2 regions of the Candidatus Merdisoma sp. HCP28S3_D10 genome follow, and region 1 is predicted to be linked to the other one. Evidence: a T-box and tRNA genes for the amino acid it is inferred to sense, from the RefSeq annotation. Region 1 holds a T-box; the other holds one or more tRNA genes.

Region 1 (3,408 bases):
AATGTGTACCTTTCTGGTATTGAATATTGCGTCGCTTCAGCTGATTCCGGTGAATATCATCGCTTATCGGAGCCAATACGGCAGTGTGAATCCGGCGGCCATTCTGGCGCCGTCCCTGCTGGCGACCCTTCTTGGCGCAGCGGTGGCGGTAGGATTTTGCAAGCTGATGGACAGGAGGTGAAGGGGTGACAGGAATCATGCTGTATCTGTCGGATCTGATGGTGCCGCTCCTGATTTTTTATGTGGTGACAGAGGGGGTGATTGCCAGAAGACCGGTGTATGACGACTTTGTAAAAGGGGCGAAGGAGGGGCTTAGGACGGTGGTGCAGATTCTGCCGACGCTGGTGGGGCTTATGACAGCCGTGGGCGTCCTTCGGGCCTCCGGCTTTCTGGATTTCCTGGCGGAAGCCCTGGGGCGGGCGACAGAAGGGATTCATGTCCCATCGGAGCTTCTGCCCCTAGCCATTGTCCGGATGTTCTCCTCTTCGGCAGCTACGGGTCTGGCGCTGGATCTTTTCCGGGAATATGGGACAGATTCCTACGTGGGGCTGGCGGCGTCGATTATGATGGGGTGTACAGAGACGATTTTCTATACCATGAGTATCTATTTTCTGACGGCAAAAGTAAAGAAAACCCGTTACACGCTGCCGGGCGCGCTGCTGGCTACGGCGGTGGGAATCGCCGCCAGCCTGTGGCTGGCCGGGAAGCTGGTATCGGTATAAAGGGACAAAAAGAAGCCTGTTCCGAAACAGAACAGGCTTCCTCTATCCTATCTAATGTCTGCTTATGCCTCTGTGGCTTCACCCTCGGTGTCAGCGTCTTCCTCTACCGCAGGATTGTGTACCTCAATGACGGTAGCGACGGTAGCGTCCGGAGAAGTATGCAGGTCGATGGCAGGATTCTTCGCGATATCCAGATCCTTTACCTTCAGTGTTTCGCCGACCTTCATGTGACTGACATCAACTTTAATCTTGTCAACCAGATCTGCGGGCAGTGCCTTGTAGGTAACTTCCTGAAGCATTTGCTGTACCACGCCGGCCTGGACATCGTCCTGACCAAGCAGAATTACCTCAGCTACGGAATGAACCTTTTCATTGCTTACCAGTGCCTGGAAATCAATCTCCAGAAGCTGTCCTCTTAAGGAATCATAATCGATCTCCTTAATCAGCGCGTCGTAGGTCTCGCCTGCGACCTCCAGCATTACCTGGCTTCCTTTTCCTTCGGATCTTAAGATTTTCTCAGCGTCTGCCTTGGTAATCTGAAGGGGAATGGATTCCTTCATCTCGCGGCCGTAGATATTGCCGGTAACATAACCTTCACGTCTAAGTTTCTTGGCTTTCGTCAACATGTCTCTTTTTTCAGCTTTTAAAGTATTCATTTATCTTTTCCTCCAAAATCTGAATCGCTTAGCAGCCTTCCACTTTGTGTTGCAAACAGGTATTGTTAAGTGGTTCTATATTTACTTTACGGTGCTTATTATAGCACTGATTTTGAAAAGTGAAAGAGTAATTTTTCACAAAAATAGCGGAGAAAAACCCGTAAAAAACTGAAAATTTTAAGAAGGCTCTTTCCAGGCAGCAGGAAACTTGACAAAAAAATTATCCTGTGTTACGCTTCTTTTATATCAGTTAAAAATGCAAACGCTATGAAGAAAAGAGTAGGCTGTATGCGTCTTTTACAGAGAATTCCCGGTGCTGAGAGGGATAAAGACAAAAGGGCTGAAGATGGTTTCTGAGCGGCACGGATGAACGCAGGTGTCGGATAAGACTGCTGCGATAAGCCGTGAAGGGTGCGCCCGTTACAGCGTCAGGGTATGCAGGTACCCGCAGAGGTCTGTTTCGTGAGGAACAGGCGAATGGAAGTGGTAACACGGGAATCAGCCCCGTCTTCTTTGGTATTGAGGAAGACGGGGATTTTTTGATCTTTCGTTTGCATAGAAAAGAGAGGTAAAAAATGGACAAGAAAAAATTTTATATGACTACGGCTATTGCCTACACGTCAGGCAAGCCCCACATCGGCAACACCTATGAGGTCGTGCTGGCGGACGCTATCGCCCGTTTCCGGAGACTGCAGGGCTACGACGTATTTTTCCAGACCGGAACCGACGAGCACGGTCAGAAGATCGAGCTGAAAGCAGAAGAGGCAGGCGTAACGCCGAAGGAATTTGTAGACAATGTATCCGGTGAGATTAAGCGTATCTGGGATCTGATGAACACCTCCTATGATAAATTTATCCGCACCACAGATGATTACCATGAAAAGCAGGTACAGAAGATCTTTAAGAAGCTGTACGATCAGGGCGACATCTACAAGGGAGCGTATGAAGGAATGTACTGTACTCCCTGCGAGTCCTTCTGGACCCAGTCCCAGCTGGTAGACGGTAAGTGTCCGGACTGCGGCCGTGAGGTTCAGCCGGCTAAGGAGGAGGCTTATTTCTTCCGTATGAGTAAATACGCGGATCGTCTGATTGACCACATCAACAAGCATCCGGAATTCATTCAGCCGGTTTCCAGAAAGAATGAGATGATGAACAACTTCCTGCTTCCGGGCCTGCAGGATCTGTGTGTATCCCGTACCTCCTTCAAGTGGGGCATTCCGGTAGATTTTGACCCGAAGCATGTGGTATATGTATGGCTGGACGCGCTGACAAACTATATTACCGGTATCGGCTATGAGTGTGACGGAGAATCCAGTGATCTGTTTAAGAAGGAGTGGCCGGCCGATCTGCATCTGATTGGTAAGGATATTATCCGTTTCCATACCATTTACTGGCCGATTTTCCTGATGGCGCTGGATCTTCCGCTGCCGAAGCAGGTATTTGGCCATCCCTGGCTCTTACAGGGCGACGGAAAAATGAGCAAGTCTAAGGGAAATGTGCTCTACGCAGACGATCTGGTGGAGATGTTCGGTGTGGACGCAGTCCGCTACTTTGTGCTTCATGAAATGCCCTTTGATAACGACGGCGTGATTACCTGGGAGCTGATGGTGGAGCGTATGAATTCCGATTTGGCCAACACCCTGGGCAATCTGGTAAACCGTACCGTATCCATGTCCAACAAGTATTTTGACGGCGTGGTAAATAATGCAGGCGTGATCGAGCCGGTGGACCGTGAGCTCCGCGAGGCCGCTGTCAGCGCTGCAGAGAAGGCTTCCGCAAAGATGGACGAGCTGCGTGTGGCTGACGCTATGACTGAGATCTTCAACCTGTTCAAGCGCTGCAACAAATACATCGACGAGACAATGCCCTGGGCGCTGGCCAAGGACGAGAACAGAAAGGATCGTCTGGCAACTGTTCTCTACAACCTGGTGGAGAGTATCAGTATCGGCGCAAGCCTGCTGGAGCCGTTTATGCCGGAGACCGCAGAGAAGATTCTGGCACAGCTGGGCGCAAGAAAGCGGTCCCTTGAG
Region 2 (3,408 bases), on a different contig from region 1:
GATTATCCCGGGCTTTGATTTGGTAATAAAGCTCTGAAAAACCGTCCGCGTCCTCCACAAATACCTCCTCATAGAGAACCCGGGAGCGGCTTCGCTCCTGATCACTCAGGTATCTTACTTCCCGTTTTTTACTTTCCATGCCTTGTACCTCGTCTGTACGCCTGTTATTAGATATTTTTCTCTGTTACTCTTTTATTTCTGACAGCCGCCGCAGCCCGGGCACTCTCTCTGGGGCTGCATGACGTCCTCGTAGGCGTAATTTGCCACCGGAATCAGTGCGCAGATAGCCTGGGAGGAAATACCCTCGCCGGTGCCGGTAAAGCCCAGCCCCTCCTCAGTGGTCGCCTTAATGTTAATCTGACTCTCTTCGATTCCGAGTGCCTTCGCCACATTGGCGCGCATCTTCGGAATATGGGGGGCCATTTTCGGCCGCTGGGCAATGATGGTGGCGTCGATATTCCCCACCACATAATTATGCTCCTCCAGAAGCCTTCCCACATGCTCCAGAAGCCGGATGCTGGAGATTCCCTTATAAGCCGGATCCGTATCCGGGAAATGCTTTCCAATATCGCCCAGCGCCGCCGCTCCCAGAAGCGCGTCCATAATCGCATGCAGCAATACGTCTGCGTCGGAGTGACCGAGAAGCCCCTTTTCATAGGGAATCTCCACGCCGCCTAAGATCAGCTTTCGCTCCTCCACCAGTCTGTGTACGTCATATCCCATTCCTACCCGCATGTTATACCTCTTTCTTCAGGGAACTCTTCCCTGTTATTTTTTCATTTTCCTGCGCTCATTATATCGCAAAAATTAAGATAAGTATAGCCCAATCACTTTCCACTGTTCGATCAGTTTTTCCAGTGAGCAGGCCGCGTTGGCCGGGCTGGTGGAGGGTAAGCGCACCGCTGCCCGTCCGGTCACCGAAAAAATATATTTCTTGTAAAGCTTCTCCGCCGTACCGCCGTTCACATAGATCTGCCGGATATCCGCCGCCTCCAGAATGGGCCGGATATCATTGGGCACCACATTTCGAATGCTGCTGTCGCTGGATCCTTCAATCTCACAGCTGGCAATCACGTCCCAGAGGGCAATGCCATTTTGCAGGAGGAACTCCCGCTTCTCCGGTATGCTCTGCGGCGTTTCCTGCCCCATCTCGGCCGACAGTACCCGCCAGAAGCGATTCTGGGGGTGGTTGTAAAAGAAATGGCCTTCTCTTGATTTCACCGACGGAAAGCTGCCCAGAATCAATATTTTGGAATGTTCATTAAAAAGCGGCGGTATCTCGTGCTGTACCTGTTCCATATCGTTCACCCCGTTTCCATCTTTTCTCTCAATCAAAGTTTCCGTATATCTATGCTCCAAAACAATTTTCAAAAGCAAACAAAAAGCCCAAAGGCAAATGCCTTTGAGCTTGAATCTTAGTAGCGAGGAAGGGATTTGAACCCCCGACACTGCGGGTATGAACCGCATGCTCTAGCCAACTGAGCTACCTCGCCATAAATGGGACCTATAGGGCTCGAACCTATGACCCTCTGCTTGTAAGGCAGATGCTCTCCCAGCTGAGCTAAGATCCCATTTCGTTCTCGGTTTTGACTTGCTGTCCCAACCGACTTGCTTAGTATAACCTTATACGCAGAAAAAGTCAAGCACTTTTTTCAACTTTTTTTCAAATTTTTCATTTTATTTAAAAAAACGACAAAACTTGCATAAATACAGGGGTTTTCAGACCTTTCCATTTTTAAACTGCCAGATCATTTCGCTGGTCAGACTGATATTCAGGGGCTGGGGCTTGGCTTTCTCGCGGGTAAACCATTCCGCTGTGGCCAGCTCCTCTGTATCCAGGGTAATGGTTTCATCGTCTCCGTCCAGATCTACAAAAAAGCCCATGAGCACCGTCTCAGAGAAGGACCAGGGCTGGCTCTTATAATAACGAATATTTTTCACCTTCAGGCCCACTTCCTCCATGACCTCCCGCCGGATGGTCTCCTCGATGGTCTCTCCAATCTCCGTAAAGCCTGCAATCAGAGCGTAATAGGTAATACTGTCCCGTCCTGCGTATTTGGACATCAGAAGCTTATCCTTGTGGAGAACTCCCACAATTACTGCCGGGGAAATCTTCGGATATTCCATCTGGCCGCAATCCGGACAGCGCATCATACGTTCCTTTGTGTCGTGCACCATAGGACAGCCGCAGTGTCCGCAAAACTTCCGGGTATCATACCAGTGCCACAGCTGATAGCCGGTGATTCCCGCAAAGGACAGCCACTGGGGACGGGCGTCCCGGAATCTGCGGCTGCTTTCCAGACGGAAGTTCCTGCGCTCCGGCAACTCCAGCTCCTTTGCCAGATAAAATCGCTGTTCATCAATGGTAAACAGATAAATAATGTTTTCCGAAAGTTCCTGTTTTACCTCTGGAAAGTCCCGGAATCTGGGAAATTCAATATTCTCTCCCTCCCAGTCTGCCAGAGCGTTATGCTTCTCAAAATACATAAGATAGCTATTCCCGTCCGGCTCTGTAGGACGGTATTCGTTATGATAACAATGCGGTGCGATATCCTGTATCATCGGTAACTCCTTTAAAAAACCCAGCCGGAAGTGTACCCTCCGGCTGGGGAATCTGTTTTCGTGGCTTATCTGCCCTTTGTCTCGATCTCTTTTGTTACGTCTGCAATGAATGCGTCCAGCGCCTTTGCTCCCTGATCGCCTGCCTCGCGGCTTCTGACGGAAACAGTGCCGTCTTCCTCTTCCTTCTGGCCTACAACCAGCATATACGGAATCTTCGCGGTCTGTGCCTCACGGATCTTGTAGCCAATCTTCTCCGCGCGCTTATCAAGCTCGGTGCGGATACCGGCCTCATCCAGAGACATCTTTACCTGCTCTGCGTAATCCATATACTTGTCGGAAATCGGCAGCACACGTACCTGAACCGGAGCCAGCCAGGTGGGGAACGCGCCTGCAAAATGCTCGATCAGGATACCGATGAAACGCTCGATGGAACCGAATACCACGCGATGGATCATGATCGGGCGGTGCTTCTCGCCGTCTGCTCCCACGTACTCCAGTTCAAAACGCTGGGGCAGCTGGAAGTCCAGCTGAATGGTTCCGCACTGCCAGGTACGGCCAATGCAGTCTACCAGATGGAAGTCAATCTTCGGACCGTAGAATGCGCCGTCGCCCTCATTTACCACATAAGGCATACCCAGCTCGTCCAGAGCGTCGCGAAGACCTGCGGTAGCTACCTCCCAGTCCTCGTCGCTTCCCATGGAATCCTCGGGACGTGTGGACAGCTCCACATGATATTTGAATCCAAACATGGAATAGGTATCGTTGATCAGAGCCACTACACCCTTGATCTCGTCCTTAATCTGCTCCGGCGTCATGAAGATATGTGCGTCGTCCTGTGTAAAGCAG

The links. The T-box of region 1 lies ahead of metG (methionine--tRNA ligase). A T-box ahead of a tRNA ligase gene usually reads a tRNA of that ligase, here a tRNA-Met.
Region 2: it encodes a tRNA-Met, which carries the amino acid that the T-box ahead of metG (methionine--tRNA ligase) is inferred to sense. The anticodon was not compared.

Annotation. Positions count from the first base shown of each region.
Region 1 is NZ_JBQHTG010000006.1:34,456-37,863, reverse strand. Features, by position in the region: gene ACTNCH_RS12335 (nucleoside recognition domain-containing protein) at 1-181, shown strand, start outside; gene ACTNCH_RS12330 (spore maturation protein) at 198-722, shown strand; gene ACTNCH_RS12325 (50S ribosomal protein L25) at 785-1,378, opposite strand; T-box leader at 1,637-1,893, shown strand; gene metG (methionine--tRNA ligase) at 1,954-3,408, shown strand, end outside.
Region 2 is NZ_JBQHTG010000004.1:70,757-74,164, forward strand. Features, by position in the region: gene ACTNCH_RS10690 (GNAT family N-acetyltransferase) at 1-139, opposite strand, end outside; gene ispF (2-C-methyl-D-erythritol 2,4-cyclodiphosphate synthase) at 193-735, opposite strand; gene ACTNCH_RS10700 (DNA-deoxyinosine glycosylase) at 808-1,299, opposite strand; tRNA gene ACTNCH_RS10705 (tRNA-Met) at 1,420-1,493, opposite strand; tRNA gene ACTNCH_RS10710 (tRNA-Val) at 1,499-1,571, opposite strand; gene nudC (NAD(+) diphosphatase) at 1,720-2,562, opposite strand; gene thrS (threonine--tRNA ligase) at 2,628-3,408, opposite strand, start outside.